3 regions of the Arthrobacter sp. TJ-240 genome follow, and region 3 is predicted to be linked to each of the others. Evidence: predicted binding sites of a transcription regulator. Region 3 holds the regulator's gene; each other region holds the start of a gene.
The links. The regulator LexA, encoded in region 3, represses DNA repair genes until DNA is damaged. The targets are predictions, from matches to a motif close to TCGAACANNTGTTCGA.
Positions count from the first base shown of each region.

Region 1: ruvA (Holliday junction branch migration protein RuvA) is a predicted target of LexA. The motif match lies at 7,201-7,216, and genes of this name have one in related genera.
Region 2: AC4D2C_RS12000 (HNH endonuclease signature motif containing protein) is a predicted target of LexA. The motif match lies at 5,603-5,618, and genes of this name have one in related genera.

Region 1 is NZ_JBZCNG010000002.1:48,489-58,176, reverse strand. It holds gene AC4D2C_RS04975 (RelA/SpoT family protein) at 1-1,566, opposite strand, end outside; gene secF (protein translocase subunit SecF) at 1,750-2,748, opposite strand; gene secD (protein translocase subunit SecD) at 2,745-4,610, opposite strand; gene yajC (preprotein translocase subunit YajC) at 4,695-5,306, opposite strand; gene ruvB (Holliday junction branch migration DNA helicase RuvB) at 5,409-6,524, opposite strand; gene ruvA (Holliday junction branch migration protein RuvA) at 6,521-7,150, opposite strand; gene ruvC (crossover junction endodeoxyribonuclease RuvC) at 7,307-7,882, opposite strand; gene AC4D2C_RS04940 (YebC/PmpR family DNA-binding transcriptional regulator) at 7,928-8,686, opposite strand; gene pdxT (pyridoxal 5'-phosphate synthase glutaminase subunit PdxT) at 8,689-9,501, opposite strand; gene AC4D2C_RS04930 (MurT ligase domain-containing protein) at 9,615-9,688, shown strand, end outside.
Region 2 is NZ_JBZCNG010000004.1:220,250-229,937, forward strand. It holds gene AC4D2C_RS11975 (sodium:solute symporter family protein) at 1-75, opposite strand, end outside; gene AC4D2C_RS11980 (MurR/RpiR family transcriptional regulator) at 210-1,058, opposite strand; gene AC4D2C_RS11985 (metal-dependent hydrolase family protein) at 1,154-2,395, shown strand; gene AC4D2C_RS11990 (nuclease-related domain-containing protein) at 2,735-3,601, shown strand; gene AC4D2C_RS11995 (restriction endonuclease) at 3,726-3,917, opposite strand; gene AC4D2C_RS12000 (HNH endonuclease signature motif containing protein) at 3,924-5,591, opposite strand; gene AC4D2C_RS12005 (GntR family transcriptional regulator) at 5,910-6,782, opposite strand; gene AC4D2C_RS12010 (hypothetical protein) at 6,819-6,953, opposite strand; gene pdxA (4-hydroxythreonine-4-phosphate dehydrogenase PdxA) at 6,982-8,007, opposite strand; gene AC4D2C_RS12020 (four-carbon acid sugar kinase family protein) at 8,004-9,290, opposite strand; gene AC4D2C_RS12025 (2-keto-3-deoxygluconate permease) at 9,292-9,688, opposite strand, start outside.
Region 3 is NZ_JBZCNG010000008.1:33,139-42,826, reverse strand. It holds gene hflX (GTPase HflX) at 1-356, shown strand, start outside; gene AC4D2C_RS16835 (ATP-dependent DNA helicase) at 349-2,430, shown strand; gene lexA (transcriptional repressor LexA) at 2,509-3,222, opposite strand; gene AC4D2C_RS16825 (LysM peptidoglycan-binding domain-containing protein) at 3,606-4,202, shown strand; gene AC4D2C_RS16820 (histidinol-phosphate transaminase) at 4,286-5,380, shown strand; gene hisB (imidazoleglycerol-phosphate dehydratase HisB) at 5,524-6,141, shown strand; gene hisH (imidazole glycerol phosphate synthase subunit HisH) at 6,138-6,776, shown strand; gene AC4D2C_RS16805 (hypothetical protein) at 6,781-6,939, shown strand; gene priA (bifunctional 1-(5-phosphoribosyl)-5-((5-phosphoribosylamino)methylideneamino)imidazole-4-carboxamide isomerase/phosphoribosylanthranilate isomerase PriA) at 7,004-7,756, shown strand; gene AC4D2C_RS16795 (SseB family protein) at 7,753-8,619, shown strand; gene AC4D2C_RS16790 (MFS transporter) at 8,651-9,688, shown strand, end outside.

The DNA of each region.
Region 1 (9,688 bases), on a different contig from region 3:
GGAAGTGAAGATCTCCACCCAGTCGCCGTGGTTCAGTTCGCTGTTGAGGGGCACGAGCTTGCCGTTGACGCGCGCACCGATGGTCCGGTGGCCCACCTCGGTGTGGACGGCGTAGGCGAAGTCGACGGGCGTGGAGCCGGCGGGCAGCGCCATGACCTCGCCCTTGGGTGTGAAGACGAAGACCTCGCGCGCGTTGATCTCGAAGCGCAGGGAGTCGAGGAACTCGTCGGGGTCCGACGTCTCCTGCTGCCAGTCCACGAGGCTCCGCAGCCAGCCCAGGTCACCGTTGTCGGCCGCCTCGGGCTGCTTGCCGCCGTTCTTGTACTTCCAGTGCGCTGCCACACCGTACTCGGCCCGGCGGTGCATGTCGTGCGTGCGGATCTGCACCTCGACGGGCTTGCCGCCCGGGCCGATCACCGTGGTGTGCAGCGACTGGTACATGTTGAACTTCGGCATCGCGATGTAGTCCTTGAACCGCCCGGGCAGGGGGTTCCATCGTGAGTGCAGCGATCCGAGGGTGGCATAGCAGTCCCGCACACTGTCGACCAGGACACGCACGCCCATCAGGTCGTGGATGTCGTCGAAGTCCTTACCCCGGACGATCATCTTCTGGTAGATCGAGTAGTAGTGCTTGGGACGGCCCGTGATCGTCGCCTTGATCTTCACGGCCCGGAGGTCTTCCTCGATCTGGTTGCGGACGAGGCTCAGGTGCTTCTCCCGCTCGGGCGTCCTGTCGCCCACCATCCGGACGATCTCCTCGTACACCTTCGGATGCAGCGCGGCGAACGACAGGTCCTCGAGCTCCCACTTGATGGTGTTCATGCCGAGGCGGTGCGCGAGGGGCGCGAAGATCTCGAGCGTCTCCCTCGCCTTCTTCGCCGAGGACGCGGGCGAGACGAAGCGCCAGGTGCGGGCGTTGTGCAGCCGGTCGGCGAGCTTGATGACGAGGACACGGATGTCCTTCGCCATGGCCACGACCATCTTGCGCACCGTCTCCGCCTGCGCGGCGTCGCCGAAGGACACCTTGTCGAGCTTGGTGACGCCGTCCACGAGCATGGCCACCTCGGGACCGAAATCCCGCTTGAGCTCCTGCAGGGTATAGGAGGTGTCCTCCACGGTGTCGTGCAGGAGGGCGGCGGCGAGGGTGGTGCCGGTCATGCCGAGTTCGGCCAGGATGGTGGCGACGGCGACCGGGTGGGTGATGTACGGGTCACCGCTCTTGCGTGTCTGGCCCTCGTGGCTCCGTTCAGCCACGAGGTAGGCGCGCTGGATCAGGTCGAGGTCCTCGCGCGGGTTGTTGGCCCGGACGGTGCGGAGCAGGGGCTCGAGCACGGGCGAGTACCCCGAGGAGCCGCGCCCGGCGAGGCGGGCGATGCGCGCTCGCGTTCGGCCGCGGCGTCCGGGAGCGACCTGGTCGGCGCTCGTGGCGGACGGCGCGGACGTCGGCGACGCGGGCTGCACGAGCCCGCGGGCGGGGCCGGGGCGCGAGGCATCGGTGGCGACCGGTCCGTGGACCCCGGGCGTCGGAGCACCCTGGTTCTCTCCGGGATTCACCGCTTCAGCCATATCCAGTTCCTCAATCTCCATCCGGAATCCGGCAAGGATCCATCGTGCCGCCGGTTCTGCGGCACCTTCAAGTCTAGCCGGGGTCGAACCGACTCAGCCGCAGCGGACCCGTGGGGGCCGCTGCGGCTGAGGAGCGTGCCGGGCGTCGGGGGGCGTCCCGTCCGCCAGAGGCACCGCTCGCGATCAGACGGCGGCCGCCTCCAGCGAGCGGCGGTTCAGGACCTTCTTCTCCTGCTTCTTCAGCTCCGGCTCATTGAGCCGCAGCGCGGCGTACAGGGGTGCCGCGATGAAGATGGTGCCCAGGGTGCCGAGGATGATGCCGATGAACAGGGCCAGCGAGAGGTCCTGGAGCGTGCCCGCTCCGAGTATGAACGAGCCGATGAAGAGGATCGACGCCACCGGCAGGATCGCCACCACGGAGGTGTTGATCGAGCGCACGAGGGTCTGGTTCACGGCGAGGTTCACCTGCTCGGCGAATGTGCGCTTCGTCGAGATGGTGATGTCGGCGGTGTTCTCCCGGATCTTGTCGAAGACCACCACTGTGTCGTACAGGGCGTAGCTGAGGATGGTCAGGAAGCCGATGATCGCCGACGGCGTGACCTCGAAGTCGCTCAGCGAGTACAGGCCCGCGGTGACGACCATGACCACCACGAGGGCCGCCATCGCGGCGAGGGCCATCTTCCAGGTGCGGAAGTAGATCGCCATGAGGATCGCGGCGAGGAGGACGAACACGCCGAACCCGATCAGCGCCTGGCGGCTGACGTCCTCGCCCCAGGTCGGACCGACGAAGCTCGAGGTCACCTGGTCCTCGCCCACACCGTACCCGCTGACGAGGTTGTCGCGGACGCTGAGCGTCTGGTCGTCCGACAGCCGCTCGGTCTGGATGCGCATTGTGTCGGCCGCGATGTTGGTGACGCGCGGGACGGCGTCGGGCACCACGTCGGTGACGGCCCTCTCGCCGACGGCCGCATCGGTGTTCTCGGTCGCGGAGACGGTGAACTCGGATCCGCCCCGGAAGTCGATGCCGAGGTTGAACCCGCCCTTGACCACCGGGATGATGATCGAGATCAGGACGGCGATGCCGGCGATGAGGAACCAGAGGTTCCGCTTGGCGACGAAGGGGTAGGAGCGCTTTCCCGAGTACAGCTCGTTGCCGAACGTGGCGAAGCTTGTGCGGCTCATTCTTTGGTCTCTTTCTGGGAGGATCCGGTGCGCCCGGCAACGGTGGAACCGGTCCGCGCGGAGACGGAGGCTTCGGGGCGTCCGGCACCAGTGGGATCCGCGACGGGGTCCGCGACGCTGGAATCCGCGACGGTAGAACCGGCGGCCGAGGACCCTGTGCGCCCGGCGAGGGCCTTCTGCTGCTCCGCGCGGCGGCGCTCGGCGATGGTCAGGCGCCGCTCGGCTTCCGCCGAGGCACCCTTGTTCTTGGTGCGGGCGATGGTCACGGGCTTCTCGCCCGGCTCGCGCAGGCGGCCGGCTCCCCGGTAGAGCGGGATGCCGCCCAGCCGGCTCGGGTCGAGCCCGGACCACGGGTGTCCCTCGCCGAAGAACTTCGTCTTCGCGAGGAGGCGGAGCACCGGATGGGTGAACATGAACACGACCACGAGGTCGGCGATTGCCGTGAGGCCGAGGGTGAACGCGAAACCGCGCACGTTGCCGACCGCGACGAAGTAGAGCACGAGGGCGGCGAGCAGGTTGACCGCCTTGGAGGCGAGCACCGTCCGCTTGGCACGGCGCCAGCCGTTCTCCACAGCGGAGACGAGGCCGCGCCCGTCGCGCAGTTCGTCACGGATGCGCTCGAAGTAGACGATGAACGAGTCGGCAGTCTGGCCGATGGCGACGATCAGGCCGGCGACGCCCGCCAGGGAGAGGCGGTAGTTCTCGGTCCAACCGAGGATGCAGATGGCGAGATAGGTCAGCACACCCGCGACCACCAGCGAGGCGATCGTGACCAGACCGAGCAGCCGGTACTGGAACATCGAGTAAGCGGCCACGAGCAGCAGCCCGATGAGGCCCGCGATGAGGCCGAGTCGCAGCTGGTCGGCGCCGAGCGTCGCGGAGATCTGCTGTTCGCTCTGGATCTCGAAGCTGATCGGCAGGGCGCCGTACTTCAGCTGCTCCGCCAGGGCCGCTGCCGACTCCTCGGTGAAGTTGCCCGTGATCTGGGGGTTGCCGTCGGGGATGACGGCGTTGGTGGTGGGCGCGGAGACGATGCGCCCGTCGAGCACGATGGCGAACTGGTTCCGGGGATCGCCCGGACCGATCGCGTACAGGCGTTCGGTGACCTCGCGGAAGACCTCCGTGCCCTCGTCGTTGAAGTCGATCGTCACGGCCCAGGTGTTGAGGGTCTGGCCCTGCTGGCTGCGCTGCAGGCCGTAGCTGGCCGTCGAGATGTCGGTGCCCGGGACCTCGACGGGGCCGAGGATGTACTTGCCCTGCGTGTCGGGTTCGCAGGCGACCATGGGCTGATCGGCGGGAGCGGGCTCCTCGGCGGGCTCGAGGGCGGCCGGATCGAGGCAGTTCAGCGCCTCGAACTCCTTGTAGAGCTCGGGCGTGATCCAGTTCGGGTCGCTCGCGTTCTGGGGCTCGGCGGCTGGCTGGGGCAGCTGGTCGTCGGGGGTGGGCGTCTCGGCGGCTGCCGCCTGGCCCGGGCCGCCCGTGAGGACGGGACGGAATTCCATCTGCGCGGACGCCTGGATGAGGTCGCGCGTCTCGGGGTCCGGGGTCCCGGGCAGCGACACGATGACGTTCTGGCCGGACTGCGTGTTGATCTCGGCTTCGGCGACACCGGAGCCGTCGACGCGCTGGCGGATGATCTCCACGGCCTGGTCGAGCTGTTCGGGCGTGATGTCACTGCCGTCCTGGACGCGCGGGGCGAGGATCATCTGCGTCCCGCCCTCGAGGTCGAGGGCCAGGCGGGGGCTCCAGCTCGCGGTGCTCCAGTAGGAACCCGCTCCCAGCAGGATCGCGAGCAGTGCTGTCAATGCGCCCAGCCAGACAAGTGTCCGCTTGGCTGCCGTCCCGGGACCGGTACGAGGCATGGTGGATGTCCTTATTCAGTGGCGCGTCTCGGGCGCCGGGTTGATGCTGGAGGCCGCGGCTGAGTACCGGCGCCCTACGGAATGCTAGTTCTCGGGGTTCGCTCTGGGGTCGCGGGGATCGCGCGCGTCGCGCTTCTCCCCTGTGGCTTCGCGGTTCAGGCGCGCCAGGGTCTCCTCCGGGGTCTCGGCGCCCGGGCTGCCGGTGCTCCCGGCAGCCGTGGCTCCCGACGCGGTGGACCCGGCGGACGGCGCGCGGTCCGAGCGGTCGGTGATATCGCCGCTGATCGAGGACGCGTCGTCGGGGACCGTGGTGCCGTCGACGGTGCCGAGGGTGTCTACGATCTCGACGGGGTGGACGTCGCCGGCTGGGTCTTCGGCGGTCCTGGTGTCCTGCTGCACCACCTTGGAGAGGGCCTGCGTGTGCACGGTGGCCAGGTTGCCGGGCGAGAGCTCGAGCACGGCCTTGTTGTTCTCCTGGTCGATCGAGACGATCGTCCCGTAGAGCCCGAACTGGGTCATGACCTCGGTGCCCGGCTCCATCTGCGTGCGCATCTCCTTCACCTGCTGCTGCGTCTTCCGCTGGCGGCGGAACATGGTGAAGATCAGGAACGCCAGCGCCAGCGGCAGCAGGAGGGAGAAGATGTCGAAAGCGGGGGCATCTCCTGAGGCGGACTGCGCGACTACGTGTGCAAGCACTGGGAATTCCGTTCCTGGGACTGGGTGAGGCGGCGGCAGCATTGTGCCCCGGCACACATTGGAAGACACCAGTGTAAAGGGGATTTCTGGGCGTCCGGCGCGTCAGGACTCCGGTTGCGCCCAACTGTCAAGCACGGATTCGGTGTCGAGCAGCGATTCGGGGGCCACGGAGAAGAGGTCCTCGGGCATCGCCGCCGCGACGTTCGGTGGCATCTCGAGGCCGAGGTGCTTCCAGGCGGCCGCTGTCGCGATCCGTCCGCGCGGTGTCCGCCCGAGCATCCCCTCGCGCACCAGGTAGGGCTCGGCGACGGTCTCGACCGTCTCGGGCTCCTCCCCCACTGCGATCGCGAGCGTCGACAGCCCTACAGGCCCGCCGTTGAACTTGGTGATGAGCGCGGTCAGGACGGAGCGGTCCAGTCGGTCGAGGCCGCGCGCGTCCACCTCGTACATGTCGAGTGCGGCACTCGCGGTGCGGGCGTCGATGAGGTCGATGCCGTGCACGAGCGCCCAGTCCCGGACGCGGCGCAGCAGCCGGTTGGCGATACGCGGCGTGCCCCGGGATCGGCCGGCGATCTCGGCGAAGGCCGCCGAGTTCACCTTCATGTCCATGAGCATGGCCGAGCGCCGGAGCACGAGTTCGAGTTCCTCGGTGGAGTAGAACTCGAGATGCCCGGTGAAGCCGAAGCGGTCGCGGAGCGGGCCGGGCAGGAGCCCCGCGCGGGTCGTGGCTCCGACGAGGGTGAAGGGCGGCAGCTCGAGGGGGATCGCCGTCGCGCCCGGGCCCTTGCCCACGATGATGTCGACCCGGAAGTCCTCCATGGCCATGTAGAGCATCTCCTCGGCGGGCCGGGACATGCGGTGGATCTCGTCGAGGAAGAGCACCTCGCCCTCGGTCAGGGAGGAGAGGATCGCCGCGAGGTCACCCGCGTGCTGGATCGCCGGCCCCGAGGTGATGCGGAGCGGGGCATTCATCTCCGCCGCGATGATCATGGCGAGCGTCGTCTTGCCCAGCCCGGGCGGCCCGGAGAGCAGCACGTGGTCGGCGCTGCGGCCGCGCAGGCGGGAGGCCTCGAGGACGAGCGAGAGCTGGCGGCGCACCCGCTTCTGCCCCACGAAGTCGTCGAGGTTCTTGGGGCGGAGCGCCGCCTCGACGGCGCGGTCCTCGGGATCCGCGGCCGGGGCGACGAGCGGCGCGTCCTCGGGCTGCTTGTCCGTCATGATCCCACCCTCGTCCGGGCCGAGCTCCGTGCGCCGTCCTGGCCGAGCCTGCGCAGCGTGAGCTTCAGGATCTGGCCCACGTCACCGGTCGCTGCCACCTCGGGCGCCTCGGCGACGGCGGCGTCGATCGCCGCGCCGGCGTCCTTCTCGGACCAGCCGAGGCCCATCATGGCGGTGAGGACCTGCCCCTGCCAGGTCCGGGCCGGCACGCCGGGCTTCGCCTCCAGGGGCACGAGCTTCCCGGCGAGTTCGAGCACGATGCGCCGTGCGCCCTTCGGGCCGATGCCCGGGACCTTGCTGAAGGCCTTGTCGTCGCCCGACGACGCCGCGATCCGGATGGCGTCCGGTGCGTGCACGGCGAGGACGGCGAGGGCGAGGCGGGGGCCGACGCCGCTGACGGCCAGGAGCGTCTCGAAGACCTCGCGCTGGTCGGCGTCCTCGAACCCGAAGAGCGTCATGGAGTCCTCACGCACGATCATCGCGGTGGCGATGGACGCCTGCTCCCCCACGCGCAGCCCGGCGAGCGTCTGCGGCGTCGCCTGGACCTGCATGCCGAAGCCGTTGACGTCGAGGACGGCGGAGTGCAGGCCCACGTGGGTCACTGTCCCGCGCAGGGAACTGATCATGAGGTGCTCCAGGGCAGATGCTGAGGGGTCGGCCGGGCGGTCGCCCGACGTCGAACATACGTTCTAATGTCTAACGGTACCGGCGTGGCGCCGTTCGATCGAGTCGCCACACTGGGAATGTGCGCCGACGGCCTCGGACAGGTCCCGACGTCGGCACTACCGCCGTCGGGCCCGTGCCTCCGCCTCGGCCCAGATGCGCTGCGCGGGTGTGATGGATCCCCCCGCAGCCGACGCCGCCGCACCCTGGACGCCCACTCCCCTGCGCCAGGCGTGCGTGATGGCGAGGGCCAGGGCGTCGGCGGCGTCGGCCGGACGGGGGGCGGTCTCGAGCCGGAGGATCTTCGTCACCATCTTGGTGACCGCGACCTTGTCCGCCTGGCCGTTGCCGGTGACGGCGGCCTTCACCTCGGTGGGCGTATGCAGGGCCACCGGGATGCCGCGCCGCGCCGCGGACACGATCACGACGCCGGACGCCTGCGCCGTGCCCATGACGGTGCTGACGTTGAGCTGGCTGAAGACGCGTTCGACGGCGAGGACCTGGGGCTGGTGCAGGTCCAGCCACGAGTCCACGGCCTCGGAGATGACCAGCAGCCGCTCGTCGAGGCTCCTGCCGGCCTCGGTCCCCACGACGCCGACGGCGACGAGCGTGGAGCGGCGGTTCGGTTCGATGTCGACGACGGCGAGCCCGCACCGCGTGAGGCCGGGATCGACGCCCATGACGCGGTAGGTCATGGCGCTAGCCGTGCCGGGCGCCCCGGGATGTGCAGCGGTGCGATGTCAGTCGTCGCTCTCGAGCTCCGCCAGGACGTCGTCCGGGAGGTGCGCGTTGGAGTAGACGTTCTGGACGTCGTCGAGCTCCTCGAGCGCGTCCACGAGCTTCAGGAACTTCCGCGCACCGTCCGCGTCGAGGTCCACCTGCATGGACGGGACGAACTCGACGTCGTCGGTCTCGTACTCGATGCTGCTCTCGTCGAGCGCGGCGACCACGGCCCGCAGGTCCTGGGGCTCGGAGACGATCTCGAACGACTCTGTCGATTCCTTCACCTCGTCCGCGCCGGCGTCGAGGACGGACATCAGCAGTTCGTCCTCGGTAAGGCCGTTCTTCGGAAGCGTCACGACGCCCTTCCGCGCGAACAGGTACGCCACGGAACCCGGGTCGGCGATCGTGCCGCCGTTGCGGGAGATGCCGAGGCGCACCTCGGAGGCGGCACGGTTCTTGTTGTCCGTCAGGCACTCGATCAGCAGGGCCGAGCCCTGGGGGCCGCGCGCCTCGTACATGATCGTCTGGTAGTCGACGGCCTCGCCGAGCAGGCCCGCTCCGCGCTTCACCGCGCGGTTGATGTTGTCGATGGGCACGGAGGTCTTCTTGGCCTTGGAGACGGCCAGTTCGAGGCCGGGGTTACCCGCGACGTCGGCACCGCCGGCCCGCGCAGCGACCTCGATGTTCTTGATCAGCTTGGCGAAGGACTTCGCGCGCTTGGCGTCGATCGCAGCTTTCTTGTGCTTGGTTGTTGCCCATTTGGAGTGCCCCGACATGCTTACGCTTCTCCTCTGATCATCCGGATAAAGAGTTCGTGGACCCGCCGCTCCCCGGTGACTTCCGGGTGGAAACTCGTGGCCAGCAGGTTCCCTGAACGCACTGCGACAATTCTAGCGACCGGCTCCAAGTCGGCTCCGGATGCACCGGTACCCTGCGGATCGCGGCTGCGGGCGCCGCCGGACGGGCCCGCCTGCGGCGTCTCGGCGGCCGGCACCTGGGCCAGCACCTCGACGTCGGCCCCCACCTTCTCCACCCACGGTGCGCGGATGAACACGGCGCGCACGGGTTCCTCCGCGGCGACCGGCCCGGTCGTCGCGAGGCCGGCGAAGGCGAGGTCGGTCTCGAAGGATTCGCGCTGGCGGCCGAAGGCGTTGCGCCGCACCACCATGTCGAGCCCGCCGAGGGTCTGCTGGGGGTTGCCGTCCCGGTCGGTCGACGGATCGGCGATCACGTCGGAGAGCAGGATCATGCCGGCGCACGATCCGTAGACTGGCAGGCCGCCGGCGATCCTCTCCCGCAGGGGTCCGGCAAGGCCGAAGGTGCGCGTCAGCTTGTCCATCGTGGTGGATTCGCCGCCGGGGAGGATCAGGCCGTCGATCGCGGCGAGCTCCGACGCCCGCCGCACGGGCACGGCGCGGCCGCCGAGGGACTCGATGGTCGCGATGTGCTCGCGCACGTCGCCCTGCACCGCGAGCACACCGACGACGACGCCGCGATGCGCCGGCGCGGGTACCGGTGCCTGGGCGGCAGGACCGGCTGCCTCCGGGACACCGGGCGTGCGCGGGGACACCGACGAGAACGGGGAGGTCATCCCCCGATTCTAGGCCGTTCCCGCCCGTGCGGCGGCGCCCGGGCGGACCGGCGTGAGCAGCGCCTCGCCGCCGCGTCCCGGCAGGACGCGCACGCCTGCGATAATTTGTAGGCATGAATCCCCTTCCAGTCCTCGTGGGCAAGGCCGTGCGCATCGCCTCCCGCCTGCGCGGCGGCGGCTCCGCACT
Region 2 (9,688 bases), on a different contig from region 3:
GCGACTGAACCAGGCCCCGATCAGGACCATGAGCACGATATAGCCCACGAGGATGAGGACGTGAACGGGTTGCATGGGGAACCTCTCACTGAAGCACGGCCGGGACGCCGGTGCTTCAGAGCAGTCTGCTGTGATCCAGGTCGCTTTGCAATAGCTGTTGCAATACTTCATGCAACTGAAACATGCCCGAGCAGGCACCCGGTCCGTCCTCAGGCAGGATCCACGAGGTCGAGCTCGCCCCACAGACCTTCGGTGTCCTGCAGCGCGGCCATGGTCCGCGCGGGATCGATCACGGACAGTTCCGCGAGGAGCGCCTGCACCGTCGCGACGGCACCGATGATCGAAGGCATGAAGGTGGTGCCCTCGCTCGAAACCAGCAGGGCCTCCTCGGCCAGGTCCGTGATGGCCGTCTGCCGGTCGGCGATCGCCACGATCCGGATTCCGCGCCGGGCTGCGACCCGCACCACTTCGAGGACGAACTTGCTTGCCCGCCACAGGTTGCAGCTCACCAGGCAGTCACCGGGTCGGAGCATGCGCAGGCGGTTGACCAGGGCGGTCCCGGACGCGGTGTGGAGCTCGACGTCGCGTCCCATCCACTGACCGACGTGTGCGAGCTGGAATCCGGCCGCTGCGTAGCTGCCGGTGGACAGGACGATCGTCCTTTCGGCTGATCCGATGATGGCGGCCGCGCGGGCGACCTGCTGGGAGTCGATGCTGTGCGACAGGCGCGACAGGTTGTTCACATCGTTGGAGACAGAGCTGCTCGCGAGCCCTGAGGGTGCCGCTGCCCGCTCGGTCAGCAACTTCTCCGCGGTGAGGGAAGCAAGGTAGCGGTGGCGGAGTTCGGACTTCAACGCGGACCAGCCGGAGAAGCCGAGGAACTGTGCTGCACGCACCACCGTGGCCACGTTGACGTTGGCCCGTGTCGCAAGGTCCTGGGTGGACATGAAGGATGCGCGTCCGGTGTCGCTGCGCAGGATCGACAGCACCGCGTCGATCCCGGGACTCGCCTTGCGGCCAAGGGCCAGGCCGTCGAACCACTCCGCGATCTGCTGCATGCCGCTCCTTTGGTGTTGCAATGATTGTTGCATTCGAGCCTTGATGTTGTGATGATCGACTGAGGCGCACGCCACATCGTCGATCGAGGAGCACCATGCCCGGGACCCAACATTTGCACATCACCAACGCAACGGTCCTCGACATCGCGGACGGGAGTGCAACACCGGATCAGAGCATCCTGGTGGAGGACGGCATTATTTCCTGGGTCGGCCCGACAGCCGAGGTGCCTGCGGATCGCGTGGCGGGAGAGACGATCGACGCCGGCGGCAAGTACGTGATGCCCGGGCTTATCGACGGGCATGTCCACGTCACGGCGGCGACAGCGGACCTCGGTGCCATGGCCGAATGGTCGCCCACCTACGTCGCAGCGCATACGGCCCGCAACATGAAGGCGATGCTGCACCGCGGGTTCACGACGGTGCGCGACGTCGCCGGTGCCGACTTCGGCGTCGCGATGGCCGTGGAGGAGGGTCTTTTCGAGGGCCCCCGGGTCATCTTCGGCGGCAAGGCGCTGTCCCAGTCCGGCGGACACGGGGACATGCGGTCCATGGGGGCGAGCCTCATCGACCCGCACCAGTGCTGCCCCTCCATCGGCGTCGTGTGCGACGGCGTCGACGCCGTCCGCAAGGCCGCGCGGGACCAGCTCCGCACCGGTGCCCATCACATCAAGATCATGCTGTCCGGGGGAGTGGCCTCTCCCACGGATCGCGTGGACTCCACCCAGTTCTCGGAGAGCGAGATCCTCGCCGTCGTCGAGGAGGCCGAAGGCTCCAACCGCTACGTCTGTGGGCACGCCTACACAGCGCGGGCCGTGAACCGCGGGCTCCGACTCGGGGTGAAGTGCATCGAGCACGGAAACCTGATCGACGACGAAAGCGTCCGCCTGTTCGTCGAGAAGGGCGCGTTCCTCGTGCCCACCCTCATCACGTACGAGCGGCTGAAGGCCGACGGGGAGGCGGCAGGCCTTCCCGCTGCCAGCCGCGAGAAGGTGGACACCGTGCTGCACGCCGGACTCGAGGCACTGGACCGGGCCAACAAGGGTGGCGTGAAGATCGTCTTCGGTTCGGATCTCCTGGGCGCGATGCAGATCCACCAGAGTTCCGAATTCCGCATCCGTGCCCAGGTACAGACGGCGCAGGAGGTCCTGCGCTCGGCGACGCTCACAGCAGCGGAACTGATCGGGCTCGAGGGCAAACTGGGCGTCATCACCGCCGGTGCCTTCGCGGACCTGCTGATCGTGAACGAGAACCCCCTCGACGACGTCACGGTCCTCGCCGACCCCGAGGCATCCATCGATGCCGTCATTCAGGGAGGGCACCTGGTCGGCGGACGCTAGCGCGCTTGCTGGCTCGCTTGCTGGCTCGCCGCGGCCTTTTGCGGCGCAGGGCCGCGGCGAGACGTCCAGGCGATGAACACGGGTTCCGGATACCTCGTGGAGGTTGCGCAGGTGTACGGCGGTGACACCCACAACTGGCGGCAACAACAGGCATCAGGTCACCCGCGTCCGTTTTGAGATTGCCAATCCCGAGCGTTGAAATCCTTCTTCACTCCTGCGCTTTTCCTTCCGACCCGACCATCCGAGTCCTCCTACGCTTTGAGGAGCGAAGGTATTGGGGGAGCGAACGTGGAAGCAGGACAGGGCGCTGCGCAGCAGGCGCAGCGAATAGGTGAGCGGGTGTCCCGGTTGGAGGCCGAGCTCGAGCGGCTGGAGGCCGAACTCGAGCAGGCGCGGAAGATGCACCAAGCATGGCTCGTCGGAGCCGAGGGTGAGGCGCGGGTCGGCGAGCAGCTGCGCCAGCTGGAGCTTGAGGGCTGGATGAGCCTTCACGACGTGCACTGGCCCGGCCGACCGAAGGCGAACCTCGATCACATCGCTGTCGGACCTGGGGGTGTCCTGATCATCGATGCCAAGAACTGGTCGGGCGACGTAAACCTGCGCGGCGGCGAGCTGTACCAGAACGGTTACACGCGGAAGACCCAGACAGCCTCGGCGCTTGACCAATGCGCTGCAGTGGCGGCGTTACTGGAACCGCAGCATCGGAGCATGGCGCAGCCATGGATCTGTCTGGTGGGACAACCGGATTTCATCGGCGCGACCAGCACCGGAGTCACCGTCGTCGGCATTGATGGGCTGCTTGCTGCGGTGCTTGCACTACCGGTAGTCCTCGAGCAGCCATTCGTCAGCGAAATCCACGATTACCTGCAGGGGCTGCTGTCAGGGCCGACGAGCCCTGCGGTGGTGACGACTGCTTTGCTTGATTCCCCGAAGGAAGAATCACCGCTGCTCGCGGCTCGGCGAGCAGCTGCAGTGCGCTCTGTTTCTGCCGATCGACCTCAGGAGCCTCGAACTCGCGCCGTCCGGCAGACCGATCGACGACGCCGAAAGAAGGAGTCGAGCTGTCTTGGCGCCATGTGGCGCCTTGTGTTGCTGGCCCTGGTGCTATGGATCGGGGCGGGAGCGCTGCAACACGTCGCGGAATCGCTTTCTACCCCGCCGTCGGTGCCGTCACCCGAGGTAGTGCAGCTCGAAGAGCCCAAATAGCCGCCTGGGCGCTGGCGTGACCAGCCTCAACGTGCGCCAGGGCATCGGTGGCAGAAGGACGGTGGACGGATGTCGATGGTGGGCGGGTCTCGTGATCCACGCGGCCGGCATCAGAGTGCCACCGCTACTCGAAGAAGTCCTCATCGACCTCGACGACGGTATAGGTCTTCGCTACCTGAACCCCAACAGGGTGACGGATCATCAGGTCCGTCAGTTGCTTGCCGTCAACCAGGATGATTCGTGTCGGGATGGCTCGCGCGTAGTCGAGCGCTTGAGTGGAGAAGCGGCTTGTCGTTATGAACACCCGCAGCGTCATCGTGTTCTAGCCAACGACGGCGACGGCTGGGGTGGCGGGGGCGGCCGTCGGCGAGTAGAGCAGCGGGGCGCTTGCAGCAGATCGTCCACCTTCGGCGTGACGAAGCTGCTCCTGGACGGCATCCTCCACCTGCCAGCAGGTATTTCTTCGGGGACTCCGATCCGGGTCAAGGTATCCCGGTGGAGTGAACCAGGGGATGCCGTGCTTCGATTCGACGTTCCATTTCCCCTCGTGGATCACATGATGATGTCGCGAGCACAGGAGGACGCCCTGGCTGATACCCGTTGTTCCACCTTTGGCCCAGGGCGTCATGTGGTGGGCCTCGCACCAGGTTGCCGGGATGGAGCAGTCCGGGAACGCGCAGCCCTTGTCCCTCGCAACGAGTGCCCGCCGCAGATGCGCGGGGAAGAGGCGCTGTGCCCGCCCGATGTCGAGGATCTGACCCTGTCCGCCGAGGACCATCGGAATGATGTCTGCATCACAGGCCAGCGTGCGGATGCTTCGTGCGCTCATCTGCTGCCCGAACACAGCGTGGCCGGCACGTTCCATCTGGCCCACGAGGTCCGTATAGCTGATGGTCACCATGACCTGGGGCCGGTGTCCGCCTGCTGCGGGAAGCCTGTCGGTCGACAACGCGATCCTGCATGCGGCGACCAGCCCGTCGAGGAGGCTCTGCGGGCGTGTGGGCCGGTTTGTATCGCCCCCGCCGGCGTCCGTGACACCAGCGTTACCCTCTTCGTTCTCGGCGGCCATCACGCCGGTTCGGTCCCGATCGCCGGTCGGGTCCCCGTTGTCCTGAAGGGTGGCCGATCTTCCCCTCGGGTTCGTCGCGGTGTTCATGACGGTGACCAGATGCTCGAACTGCTCGTCGGTGGCGCCGATCTCCAGGAAATGCAGACCGTTGCGTCTGCCCTTGAGGAAGATACCCTGTCGTGCCTTGAGGACCTTTTCGGTGGGTTCCAGCCCGTCCTGGTTGAGCACGCCCTCCCAGCGTCGAGCGAGGACCCGCAGGAGGTCTTCGTCCGATTCGACTGCTTGCCGCGTGAGGTGCTGCTCCATCGAATCGAGTTGCATCGGCGTTGCGAAGGACCGCACCCGTTGCACCGCCTCATGAACGATCGAAACAGCGCGTCCGCTGACCTCGCCCGCGCTTGCTGTAGCACCGAGGGTGCTCATCGACGCGGGAGTGGCAGAGCCGATTGCAGTGACGCCGGGCAGGAGGCTTGCCGCGAGCCTCAATCTGCGGTTCGCCTCGGTGCGGCTGATGCCGAGCCGGGCCCGCAGAAAGTCGGCACAGGTTCTGAATTCGGGGCGGAACCCATCATTGTTCCGCTGTTCCGCGCCTGCTGACGTGCTCCCGCCGCCGCCGGCGCCGGCGACGTCGTCCTGCACTGTCGACAGGCTCTGCTGTGCCCGCACAAGGAGGGATCCGGGGGCCTCCTGCTCCCCGGTGCCGGCGACACCGTGTTCCTTCGCAGCTCGAGCGGCAACGATCTGGAGATGATCGATCACCTTCGAGAGCGCTTCGATGTCCACGAGTGCTCGCACGACGTCGTGCTTGCTGAGAAGAAGGTGACGCCCAGTCAGTTCCTGCGCGAAGGCGAGCAATTCCGACCGCATCGACTCCAGGGAGGTACCAGTTCCCTCGGGATGCTCGAGCGGTGTGATATCCATGCCTCATTTTATCGAACACCCGTACTAATTCAGAGGGCGCGGACTCTTTGTGGAGGAGAAGTCGAGCACTGTTCCTCCACAGCCGTCGGCTGTCGTCGCCGGTCGCGCCATCGAGTCGGTGTACCGGAGACAATCGCCGAGCCGTGGCGCCATCAGACACATCGGGCTCGTACAGTCCGGGATGAGCGCGCTGAACAACCTCTGGTCAGCGACCGCTGGTATGCGCTGAGCGACCATTCGCGACGGGACACACCCCCGGCACGCGGACGTGCGGGTGCAGGGCCGACGGCTCTGCAGTAGGCGAAGCCGGGCCGACAATCAGCGCTCCGTGGTCGAGAGACCGTCCGCGAAGCGCAGGAGCTCTGCGCCCAGCCGGCGGGCACGGGCCGCAACCGCCTCAGGGGCGTCAATAGGGGATGGACCCTGCGGAACCGGCCCCGGAGGCTCCCTCTGGATGTCGATGTCGAACACCACGTGGTCGGGATGGTGCCAGGTCGAAAAGACCTCCACCGGTCGCCCGTCCTGGTCGAAGCTCGTGCCTTCCAGCAGGAGCACGGGCGACGACGCCTCCAATTGCAGCAGCCTCAGCAGGTCCCCGTCACCCGGCACCGCCCGGATCTGTCGCTTGCCGGAGGTGATCCGTACCCCGTACTTTTCTCCGAGCACCGCATGCAGGGACGCATCCTGCAGCTCTTCTGCCGTCAAACCAGAAAAGGCAGGTGCCGGCAGCCACGTGTGGATGACGGCGATCGGCACGCCGTCGGCCGTCCGCAACCGCTCGAGCGAGAGCACCTGCGGCGTCCCGAGGAGCGCGGTGGATGCATCGGCGTCCTGCAGGGAGAGTGACAGCACCTCTGTGCCGACCGTCGCTCCCGTGCTGCCGAGCTGGGCTGATAGCCCGGACGTGCGGTGCACCAGCCGGTGGTGCTCGCGGCGAGGAGCAACGGTGCTACCGCGCCCGCGGCCCCGCTCGATCAGCCCTTCATCGGTCAGCGCGCCCAACGCCTGACGCACCACGGACCGGGACACCCCGTACCGCACCTGCAGCTGCGCTTCGCTGGGCAGGGACGTGCCCGGAGGCAGCGAATGGTTCAGGATCTGCGCGCGCAGATGCCCGCGGAGCTGCAGGTGCAGCGGCTCGCTGCTCCCGCCGTCCAGTGGACGCTCCTGGGTATCGTCTGGTCCGGTCATGATGAGCTGCTCCGGGTCACGATGCTGGTCGAGGGCCTATGTGTCAGCGCCGTCGGAGGGCGACGAGTCGTTGTCGTGCTCCTCAAGGATCTTCCCGTCGTGGACCCGCTTGAGCTCGATGCCCTCGAGGTAGCTGGGCACGGGAGGATCGAGGTCTTCGTCGCTTGTCATGATTCCGATCCTAGGGGTCCGGGACCCGCTACTTCTTCTGCGCCGTCCGCCAGACGTGGTCCCAGCCCGGCGCCAGCGCAGCGGCCCGGCGCATGGACAGCACGAGGCTCGCCTCGCGGGCGATGCCCTGGCCGGCGATGTCGAACGCCGTGCCGTGGTCCACGGAGACGCGGACGACGGGCAGGCCGACGGTGATGTTCACGCCGTCGTCGCCGTAGACCGCCTTGAAGGGTGCGTGGCCCTGGTCGTGGTAGCAGGCGATGACCATGTTCCACTTGCCCTTGACCGCGGCCGGGATGAGCGCGTCCGCGGGAATGGGCCCGTGGACGTTGATGCCGTTCTCGCGGGCAGCGGCGACAGCGGGGGCGAGGATGTCGGCGTCCTCGTCGCCGAACAGGCGGTTCTCGCCCGCGTGCGGGTTCAGCCCGGCGAGACCGATCGGCTCGTCCGGGTTGCCGAGCGCCTTCGTGAACGCGCTGACCAATTCGATGACGTTGGTGGTGCGCTGCGGCGTGACGTCCTCGATGGCCTGCCGCAGGGAGACGTGGGTGGTGAGGTGGAAGAAGTAGAGGTCGCCCGCGGACAGGACGAGGCTGAAGTTCTCCACGCCGAATTCGTGCGCGAGGAGCTCCGTGTGGCCGGGCCACTTGTGCCCGCCGGCGTGCATCGCGGCCTTGTTGAGAGGCGCGGTGACGATGCCCTGGACCTTGCCCTCGCGGGCCAGTCGGCAGGCCTCGACGACGAAGCGGTAGGAGCCGTCGCCCGCGGCGGGGCTGAGCTCGCCGAGCTTGACGTCCGCCAGTGACGGGCCGGTCTGCAGGAGTTCGATGATGCCGGGCTCGTTCGTCGCGTCCTCGATCGAGGACAGGACGCGGACCTTGTCCGGGTCGCCTCCCACGTTGGTGACGCCCTGGCGCATGGCGGCCTCGTCGCCGATGACGACGGGCCTGCACTCCTGACGGACGTCGTCGTGCCCGAGGAGGGACTTCGCGGTGATCTCCGGTCCGATGCCGGCGACGTCGCCGAGGGTGACGGCGAGGGTTGGGATGCTCATGAGGATGCCTCCGTTGCGTGGGCGAGGGTGGTGGTTAGTTCGGTGACGGTGTCGAGCAGGGCGGAGACCGGCCCGAAGCCGCCGGCCTTCGTGACGACAATCTTTCCAGCCGCGGTGCCACCTTCGACGACGCCGACCGGGATGCCCTCCTGGATTGCGCCGGTGATGCGCAGCGCCTGGGCGCGGGTGGCGTCGAGGACAGCGCGGGCTCCGTCGCCGCCGACGAGCACGAGGGCGCCGACGGATGCGCGGGCCAGGGTCTGCTGCACCACCGACGCGAGACAGCCGGCGATGGCAGCACCGCTGAGGGTCTCGGAGCCGCCGACCGCCTCCGGGGAGATGATGACGACCACCCGCGGCAGGGATTCCGGGAGCTCGAGTTCCTCCGCGGCCCATCGGGCGAGCCTGTCCGGCTGGTCGAGCAGGAACTCGTCGGGCTGCAGGATGCGGAGGTCGGCGGAGTCCACGTGGGAGCGCAGGTGGTCGGTCTGGGCACGGGCGACGTCGTGCAGCGAACTGACGACGACGACGATCCGCTGCCCCTGCGCGGCGGGTGCAGGCTCTGACGCGGCGTGTACTGCTCCGGCCTCGGCCCAGGCTGCCGCCATGGCTGCGGCGAGGCCGGCCGACCCGGCGGGGATCGCCGTCGGACCGGCGACGACGAGGGCTGCCGCGAGGACGCGAAGGTCGTCATCGGAGGCCGCGTTGACGACCACGACGCCATCGTCCGCCGCGTCCCGGAGCGCCTGCGCATCCCGGTCTGCAGATCCAGTGAGGCTGATCGTCGCGGTGCCGGGCAGGAGTTGTGAGAACTCGCTGGTCGGAACCGGCGTGACGGGGTCGCGGCCGGCGGGGGAGTCCTCGACGGGTCCGCCGTGCACGCGCAGCATGCCGTCCTCGACGGTGCGTCCCATCGCCGGGTAGGCCGGGCACACGACGGCGAAGGAGCCGGGGTGCTGCTCCTGCCACGCGTCGAGGGCTCCGGCGACCTGTGCACCGACGCTGCCGCGCATGGTGGAGTCGATCTTCAGGTACAGACGGTCAGCCCCTGCGGTGACGAGGTTCCTGATGGCGCTCGCCGTCGCCTGACGGGCGGTGGCGGTGTCCATGGCGCGGGCGTCGGTGTTCACCGCCAGGGCGCTGCCCGGTGCCACCGAGTCCGGGAGCAGTTCGCCCAGCAGCAGCCGGGAGGACCAGCCGGCGCGGGAAAACTGGACCACGGAGTCGGTGGCGCCGGTGACGTCGTCGGCCGCGATGCCGACGATAGGTGCGGTGGATGCCACGTCAGCCGTTCTCCTCGGTCCGACGGGGCCGGTCCGTTGGCGCCGACGGGTCGCCCGCGGGCGGCAGCTCGGAGGCGGACGTGGGGAGGACCCCGACGGCGTCGTCCGTGTCCAGCCCGCCCTGGCGCTTGAGCACCCAGGTGGCCAGCAGCGGGGCGAAGATCGCGGTGACCAGCACGGCCGAGGCGACCTGCGCCGTCGCGACCTCGACGAACGGGGAAAAGCTGGGGTCCGCTGCGGCGACGATCGCCGGCGTGGCGATGGAGTTGCCGGCCGTGGTGGCGGAGGCGATGCCGATGCCGGACTTCGCGCCGCGGCGGAGGACGAAGCGGTAGCCGATGTAGACCAGGGTGCCGGTGATGAGGGTGGCGGCGATACCGACGAAGATGCCGCTGATG
Region 3 (9,688 bases):
TGACCGAGATCGACGCCCGCAAGGTGCCCGAGATCATCGTGTTCAACAAGGCAGATGCCGCCGACCCGTTCGTCATCGAGCGGCTGCGGCAGCGCGAGCCGCGCTCCGTCGTCGTCTCCGCCCGCACGGGTGCCGGGCTCACCGAGCTCCGGCAGCTCATCAGCACGAACATCCCCCGTCCCGGGGTCAAGATGGACCTGCTGGTGCCCTACGAGCAGGGACAGGTCCTCAGCCGGCTGCACGAGGAGGACGTCGAGATCCTCGGCCTCGAGCACGTCGACGAGGGCACACGCCTCGAGGTCATGGTCCGCGAGGGCCTGGCCGCCGACCTGGAGCCGTATCTGCGGCATGAGTGACAGCACGCCGTCCGGCGCCGCCGTCGTGGCGCCGGACCCGGCGCGCCACACCGCCGAGGCCCGGCAGGCACTCGAGCTGCTCGACGCCGCCGTAGGGGCCATGGGCGGTGAGATGCGCGCCGGCCAGCACGAGATGGTGCGGCAGGTCAGCGAAGCCATCCGCTCCGGCGACCACCTGCTCGTGCAGGCGGGCACCGGCACGGGCAAGTCGCTCGCCTACCTCGTACCGCTCATCGCCCACGCCATGGACAGCGACCGCCCGTCGGTGGTCTCCACGGCGACGCTCGCCCTGCAGGCGCAGATCGTGGGCCGTGACCTGCCGCGCCTGCTCGACGCGGTGCGGCCCGCTCTCGCACGCCCCGTCGACGTCGCGCTGCTCAAGGGCCGCTCGAACTACGTCTGCCTCCACAAGACCGGCGGCGGCTTCCCCGAGGAGGACGCCCCGGATGCCCTCTTCAGCCTCGGGGAGGACGCGACACCGCACCCCGCCCCCGCGCACGGCGGCGGGGGTCCATCCTCCGCCCTCGGCCGCGAGGTGGTCAGGCTCCGCGAATGGGCGGACGAGACCTCCACCGGCGACCGCGACGACCTCGTGCCCGGCGTCAGCGACCGCGCGTGGCGCCAGGTGTCCGTGTCCAGCATGGAGTGCGTCGGCGCCGCCCGCTGTCCCGTGGCGCAGGAGTGCTTCAGCGAGAAGGCGCGGGCGGCGGCCGCCGATGCCGACATCATCATCACCAACCACGCCATGCTCGCCATCAGTGCGTTCGAGGGGCTCGCCGTGCTGCCCGAGTACGACGTCGTCGTGATCGACGAAGCCCACGAGCTGCACGACCGCGTCACCGGGGCAGTGTCCGGGCAGCTCTCCGCCTCGATGGTGGGCGCAGCCTCCACGGCTCTGCGCCGCCACGCCTCGATCGGCACCGCCGGTCTCGACACCGCAGCGTCCGCCTTCGAGGCTGCGTCGGAACTCGTGCCCTCCGGGCTCCTGCCCGGCGGCCTGCCTGAGGACCTCGAGCAGTCGCTGGAGCAGGTCCGTGACGCCGCACGGGCCGCGCTGTCCGACACGAAGACCGACGGCAAGTCGGAGGCCGACGCCGACGGCGGGCGGCAGGTGGCCCGCTCGCGCGCCACCCTGGTCTTCGACCTCGCGGAGCGGATCCTCTCGGCCGCCGCCGCCGGTGAGGTGGTGTGGGCGTCCCGCCCCAGCACGTTCACGCCCGGCTCCGGCTACGCCCAGCCGGACGAGACCGCGCCGGCCACGCTCAACGTCGCGCCGCTGTCCGTCGCGGCACGCCTGCGGGAGGGCCTGTTCGAGGACCACACCGTGATCCTCACCTCCGCGACGCTCGCCATCGGCGCCGAGTTCGGCCCTGTCGCGGGATCGCTGGGACTGAGCGGACCGGGCGCGCCCGCGTGGACCGGTATCGACGTCGGCAGCCCGTTCGACTACCCCCGGCAGGGCGTGCTGTACGTGGCAAAGGACCTGCCGAAACCGGAGCGGGGTACCTCCGATGCGCAGCTGAAGGAGCTGCTGGCGCTCCTGAAGGCCTCCCGCGGGGGTGCGCTCGGGCTGTTCTCCTCCCGGCGGGCCGCCGAGGAGGCAGCGGAGGCCCTGCGCCCGCAGGTCGACTTCGAGATCCTCTGCCAGGGCGAGTCCTCGCTCAGCGGCCTCGTGGACAGGTTCGCCGCCGAACCGGACACCTGTCTGTTCGGCACGATGTCACTGTGGCAGGGCGTGGACGTGCCCGGCGCCTCGTGCCGCCTCGTGGTGATCGACCGCATCCCCTTCCCGCGACCCGACGATCCCCTGATGACCGCGCGCACGCGGGCGGTCGCACGGAACGGCGGCAACGGCTTCATGAGCGTCTCCGCCACCCATGCCGCGGTGCGACTGGCGCAGGGGGCGGGCCGGCTCATCCGCTCGGCGGGGGACCGGGGCGTCGTCGCCGTGCTCGACAGCCGCCTCGCCACGGCCCGGTACGGCGGTTTCCTCCGCGCCGCGCTGCCGCCGTTCTGGGCGACGACCGACAGGGCCACGGTCACCGGGATCCTCGAACGGCTCTCCGCCCGCTGACACGCCTGCCCCGGGGTACGCGAAGGGCGCCGCAGTCCGGGACTGCGGCGCCCTCCGGGCATCCGGGGAAGCGGGCCGCTAGAGCGCGCGCATCACCGAGACGACCTTGCCCATGATGCTGGCGTGGTCGCCGAGGATGGGCTCGTAGCGTGTGTTCTGGGGCAGGAGCCAGGTGTGGCCGTCGCGCTGGCGGAAGGTCTTCACGGTGGCTTCGTCGTCGAGCAGGGCTGCGACGATGTCGCCGTTCTGTGCGCTCTGCTGCTTGCGGACCACCACCCAGTCGCCGTCGCAGATCGCGGCGTCGACCATCGAGTCGCCGGAGACCCGGAGCATGAAGAGCTCGCCGTGGCCCACGAGCTGCCGGGGGAGGGGCATGACGTCCTCCACCACCTGGTCCGCGAGGATGGGCCCGCCCGCTGCGATGCGGCCCACGAGCGGTACCAGTGCCGTGTCCACCGCGACGCGGTGCTCGCCGGCGGACTTCCGCTCCGGTGCTCCGTCCGTGCCCGCCGACGCTTCCGGAGGCAGTGTGAGCGGCAGCAGGACCTCCATGGCGCGGGGGCGCTTGGGATCGCGCCGGAGATAGCCGAGCCGCTCCAGCTGCGACAGCTGGTGCGTCACGCTCGAGAGGCTCGCGAGCCCCACCGTGTCGCCGATCTCACGCATCGACGGCGGGTACCCCTTGTCCGCGATCGAACGCTGGATGGTCTCGAGGATCGTCAGCTGGCGCGCCGTCAGCCCCTTGGACACCGAACGGCCGCGGGGACGGCCGCGACCGGCCGAGATGGGCACGGCGTCCGCCGGCACCTCGGCCGTGTTCGATTCCGGCCGGTCCGTCCGTGTTGGTTCCGCCACTGTTGCGCCTTTCGCCCTGGACTGGAGATCCCGTTGTGCCCGCCTGCCGCCCCCCGCCTGCGCGGGAAGCGGTTCTGTCAGTGGCGGGTGATTGCCTGAGGTATGTCGACGCCGTGCCTGCCGCTCGGTAGCAGCCGGTGCCGTCGATGCCCTGCCCTGTTCACGCTAGGGCAGACGGTAGGGCTTTTCAAACATATGTTCGAGCGAGTCTCGACAACGGTCGTCGGTCAGTGCTAGAAATAGGCTCAGATAAATTAGAACACGCGTTCGAAACAGGAGTCCAGCCCTGATTGGCTATTCGAAGGGAAAGAGGCTAGGCAATGGCTGAAGCACCCGCACTGCACGGCAGCACGGCGCTATGGGCGCTGACCCCCACCCGCGGCGAGGGACGCCTGCGTCTCGTCCGCCCGGCGACACCGGAGCGCACCGCGACGGCCCGCCCGCGCGTACCCCGACCATCCCGCACGGCGACAGCACCCTCGATCTCCGCCCACGCATTCCTGCAGCCCCGGACCGCCCTGCAGTCTCCTGCCTCCACGCAGCCCCGCACCTCCATGCAGCCCCGCACCTCCATGCAGCCCCGTACCTCCACGCAGCGGAGTGCGGAGCGCCCCCTGACGCTTACGCGGCGCGGCCGGCTCGTCCTGGTCGGCCTGCCGATCGCGCTCGGCGTGGCGGCGCTCATCCTCCTCGGCGCCTTCCTCACCTCGCAGGCGCAGGCCGGGGAGTCGCTGCCCGCGCCGTCGTCGACCGTCGAGGTGAGCGTCGCGGCGGGGGAGTCCCTCTGGGACCTCGCCGTCCGGTTCGCACCGGAGCGCGATCCCCGCGACGTCGTCGCGGAGATGGTCGAGCTCAACGATCTCCGCGGCTCCGTCGTCCAGACCGGGCAGACCGTCGCGATCCCCGCGGCCGGCTAGGCACGCAGCACCCGGCGGCGGCAATCGTCGTCATCCGGTACCGGCCGTTCGCCGCTGCAGCCGGCATCGCTTAAACTCGTGAGGTGCCCTCCTCCGTCGACGCCCTCGCAAACCTCCCGCTGCGTGACGACCTCGTGGGGCTGCACCCCTACGGCGCCCCCCAGCTGGACGTCCCGATCCTCCTGAACGTGAACGAGAACACGCACGGCGTCCCCGACGACGTGCACGCGGCCATCGTGGAGGCCGTCGCCCGGGCCACGCAGGGGCTGAACCGCTACCCGGACCGCGAATTCACCGAACTCCGGAAGAACCTCGCCGACTACCTCGGCCACGGCCTCACCCCCGACCAGCTCTGGGCGGCCAACGGCTCCAACGAGGTCCTGCAGCAGGTCCTCCAGGCCTTCGGCGGACCGGGGCGGACGGCGATCGGATTCCCGCCCACCTATTCCATGTACCCGCTGCTGGCCAGCGGCACGGGCACGCGCTACGTCACGGCGGAGCGCGGGGCCGCCTACGCCATGACGCCCGAGGCCACGGCCCGGGCGGTCCGCGAGTCCGGCGCGAACATCGTCTTCCTGTGCTCGCCGAACAACCCCACCGGCACGGCCCTGGGTCTCGACGTCATCGAGGCCGCCTACGACGCCGGCGAGGCCGCCCGCGCCATCATCATCGTCGACGAGGCGTACGGGGAGTTCGCGCAGCAGGGCACGCCGAGCGCGCTTACGCTGTTGCCCGGGCGCCCGCGGCTGCTCGTGTCCCGCACCATGAGCAAGGCCTTCGCCCTCGCCGGAGCCAGGATCGGCTACCTCGCGGCCGCGCCCGAGATCACCGACGCCCTGCGGCTGGTGCGCCTGCCGTACCACCTGTCCGCCATCACGCAGGCCGCGGCCAACGCCGCGCTCACGCACGCGGACACGCTGCTGTCCAACGTCGAGGCGATCAAGGTGCAGCGGGACCGCATCGTGAGGGAACTGGAGGGGCTCGGCCTGTCGCCGGCACCGTCGGATGCGAACTTCGTGTTCTTCTCCGGCCTCGAGGATCCGCATCGCGTCTGGGAGGGACTGCTGGAGGCCGGGGTCCTCATCCGCGACGTCGGCATCACCGGGTCCCTGCGGGTCACCGCGGGAACAGAACACGAGACCACGGTGTTCCTCTCGGCGTTGACGAAGCTGCTCTAGCCCGCTCCGGCCCGCATGGAGCATCGTCCCGCACGCGAGTCTCCTAGACTTGGGGGCGGTCCCGCACCTCACCGTGCATCGCCCCCAGCCACCGCCGAACCCCGATCGGTGCCGGATGCCCGGCAGCGCACAGAAGGAATGCAATGACAGTTGATGCCGCCCGCGGCCGCACGGCCCGGATCGAACGCGTCACGAGCGAGTCCAGCGTCGTCGTCGAGCTCGACCTCGACGGCACCGGGGTGTCCTCGATCGACACCACGGTGCCCTTCTACGACCACATGCTCACCGCCCTGTCGAAGCACTCGCTGATCGACCTCGCCATCACGTCCTCCGGGGACACGCACATCGACGTCCACCACACGGTCGAGGACACCGCGATCGCCATCGGGGAGGCGCTCCGCATCGCCCTCGGCACGAAGGCCGGCATCCGCCGCTTCGGCGAGGCCACGGTCCCGCTGGACGAAGCCCTCGCGAACGCCGTCGTCGACATCTCGGGACGCCCGTACCTCGTGCACGGCGGCGAACCGGCGGGCCAGGAGTACCACCTCATCGGCGGCCACTTCACGGGATCGCTCACCCGGCACGTGCTGGAGGCCATCGCACTGCACGCGCAGATCTGCCTGCACGTCACCGTCCTCGCCGGCCGCGACCCGCACCACATCGTCGAGGCCCAGTTCAAGGCCCTCGCCCGGGCGCTCCGTGCCGCTGTGGAACCCGATCCCCGGGTCGAGGGCATCCCCTCCACGAAGGGAGCACTGTGAGCCCGCGTACCGTGACCGTGCTCGACTACGGCTCGGGCAACGTCCGCTCCGTCGTCCGCGCCCTCGAACACGTGGGAGCCGACGTCGTACTGAGCGCCAAGCCCGACGACGTCCTCACCGCCGACGGCCTGCTGGTCCCGGGCGTGGGAGCGTTCGCCGCCGTCATGAAGGGACTCAAGGACGTCGACGCGCTGCGCATGATCGGCCGGCGCGTGGCCGGCGGCCGCCCCGTCCTCGGGATCTGCGTGGGACTCCAGGTGCTCTTCGACGAGGGCGTGGAGCACGGCGTGCGCACGCCGGGTATGGGCGAATGGCCCGGCACGGTCGAGCGGCTCCAGGCCGACGTCGTCCCCCACATGGGCTGGAACACCGTGGAGGCCCCCGCGGACACCGTCCTGTTCGACGGCATCGGGGACGAGCGTTTCTACTTCGTGCACTCCTACGGCGTCCAGGACTGGTCCTTCGACGTCACCCAGCCCGCCATGAAGCCCCCGCAGGTCACCTGGTCCCACCACGGCGGGCCCTTCATCGCCGCGGTCGAGAACGGCCCGCTCAGCGCCACGCAGTTCCACCCCGAGAAGTCGGGCGACGCCGGAGCGCAGCTGCTGCGGAACTGGATCGAGGGCCTGCGGTGAACCGGTGCTGAGCCTCGTGCTCATGGGAGCCGCCGGCCTCCTCATCGGCGGCGCGTACTCCCTGCGCAGCCAGGACTTCCCGCGCTGGGTGTGGATCGCCTTCCTCGCGCTGGCGGGCCTCTCGCTCTTCGCCGCCTACCTCTTCACCCTCCCCGGCGACTAGCCGGACCCGACCCGACCCCATCCCGCAGGACTTCCGCAGCCCGCAGACCGCACGAAAGCAGACCATGAGCCCCTTCGCCGAACAGCCCTCACTCGAACTCCTCCCCGCCGTCGACGTCGCCGACGGGCAGGCCGTCCGCCTCGTCCAGGGCGAGGCCGGCAGCGAGACCGGCTACGGCGACCCGCTCGACGCGGCCCTCGCGTGGCAGGAGGCCGGGGCGGAGTGGGTCCACCTGGTCGACCTGGACGCCGCATTCGGCCGGGGGTCCAACCAGCCCCTGCTCGAGCGCGTGGTGAAGCACCTCGACATCAAGGTGGAGCTCTCCGGCGGCATCCGGGACGACGCATCCCTCGACGCCGCACTCGAGCTCGGCGCCACGCGGGTGAACCTCGGAACGGCCGCCCTGGAGAACCCCGAGTGGACCGAACTCGCCATCGCCCGGTACGGCGACGCCGTCGCCGTCGGACTCGACGTGCGCGGCACCACGCTCGCGGCCCGCGGCTGGACGGAGGACGGCGGCGACCTCTGGGAGGTCCTGCAGCGCCTCGAGGACGCCGGCTGCGCACGCTACGTCGTGACGGACGTGACGAAGGACGGGACGCTCAAGGGGCCGAACATCGCCCTGCTCGAGCAGGTGCTGACCAGGACCACCCGCCCGGTCGTGGCGTCGGGCGGGATCTCGAGCCTGGACGACATCGCGGCCCTCCGCGACCTCGTGCCGCGCGGGCTGGAGGGCGCCATCGTCGGCAAGGCCCTCTACGCCGGTGCCTTCACCCTGCCGCAGGCACTGGATGTGGCAGGGCTGCCCGCAGCGTGAGCCGGAGGGAGCTGCCCGCCCACATCGCCGCGGCGCTCGCCGGCAACACCGCCGACTCCGCGGGCCGGGCATGGGCGGGCCGGGACCTGTCCGGTCCCGAGAATCCGCTGCACGCCTTCGACGACGACGACGGTTCCGCCGACCACGCGCTCTCGGCTGCCGTGGCAGGGCTCCTGGGAGCCTCGGACGGGACGGTGGACCAGCCCGGCCCGCGCGAACGGGCGGTCTTCGCGGCCCTCACCACCGCACGCGTGTTCATCCCCATCGTCGCCCGACTCGGCCAGGGGGCGGAGGGCGTCGCCGGCCTGGCGGCCGACAAGGAAGCCGAGATGGCGCTCGTCACGTTGACAGCGCCGGACGGGCGGAAGGCCCTGCCGGTGTTCTCCTCCACGGCGGCGCTGACCCGCTGGCACGCGGATGCGAGGCCCGTGGCGGCCTACGCCGCGCGAGCCGCCCTGGCCGCGGCGGCGGAGGACGCCGAACTGATGGTGCTCGACCCGGGCGGCGAGTTGACGGTCGTCCTCCGGCGTCCTGCCGTGTGGGCCCTCGCCCGGCAGATCGACTGGAGACCGTCGTACGAGGACCCCGACCTGGCATCGCTCGTCGCGACCGCGGCGGGCGAGGTGCCGGACATCCTCTCCGTGGCTCTCCGGCCCGCCGCCGGCGTCCTCGCACGGGCCGCCGACGGTACCATTGCTTCCGGCGGAGGACCCGGACCGGAGCTGCGGATGGACCTGCGGCTCCGCGGTGGGCTGGGGCCGCAGGAGGTGCACGACGTCGTCGCGGCCTTCCGGGCGACGCTCCTGGGCCTCGATGCCTTCGTGGAACGCGTCGACTCGCTCGATATCAAACTCACCCGCTGACGCAGCGCCGTCGGCCAGGAAAGACAGAGCCGTGAACTTCGCCGTCTACCGCGACCTGCTGCGGATCCGCTCCGTGCGGACGCTGCTGATCATCGGGATGATCGCCCGCTTCCCCCACTCCGCGGCAGGCGTGCTGCTGACCCTGCACGTGGTGCAGACCCTCGACCGGGGCTACGCCGAAGCGGGCGCCGTGGCGGCCGTCGTCACGATCGGCATCGCCGTGGGCGCTCCCTGGCGCGGCCGGCGGATCGACGACGTGGGGCTGCGCCGGGCACTCATCCCGTCGGTGGTCGCCGAGGCGATCATCTGGTCGATCGCGCCGCACCTGTCCTACCAGTGGCTGCTCGTCGCGGCCCTGATCGGGGGACTCTTCACCCTCCCGGCCTTCTCGGTGATCCGCCAGGCACTCGGCGTCCTGGTGGACGGTGACCGCCGGCGCACGGCCTTCACCCTCGATGCGATCTCCACGGAAGTGGTCTTCATGGCGGGGCCGGCGGTCGGCGTCGTCCTCGCCACGCAGGTGTCCTCCGTCCTCGGCCTCACCCTCGTCGGCGTCGCCGCCGCGTCGGCCGGGCTCTTCCTCATGTGGATCAACCCTGCGACGCGGTCGGAGCAGCTGCACGACGCGGCCCCCGTCGCGGACCCCGTCCCGGCACCCGGGCCGGCGGTGCTCGGCGAGGCACCGGCCGACCTCGTCGGATACCCGGGCACGACGGCGGGGCGCGGGTCCTCGATGCTGCGCAGGGGAGTGCGTCGCGCGTTCCCGTGGCTGACGGCGCCGCTCGTCCTGGTCATGGTGATCGCCGCGGGTGCCGGACTGGTCCTTTCGGGGTCCGAGGTCGGCATCGTCGCGGCCCTCGAGCTCGCCGGGAACGAGGGGCAGCTGGGGCTCGTGTTCGTGGCGTGGTGCGCGGCGTCGGTGGTCGGCGGTCTCCTCTACGGAGCCCTGCACCGGCCGGTCCCGCCGTCGCTGCTGCTGCTCGGCATGGGACTCCTGACGCTGCCCATGGGATTCGCCCAGGACACGCTCTCACTGGCACTGCTGTCCATCCCACCGGGTCTGCTGTGT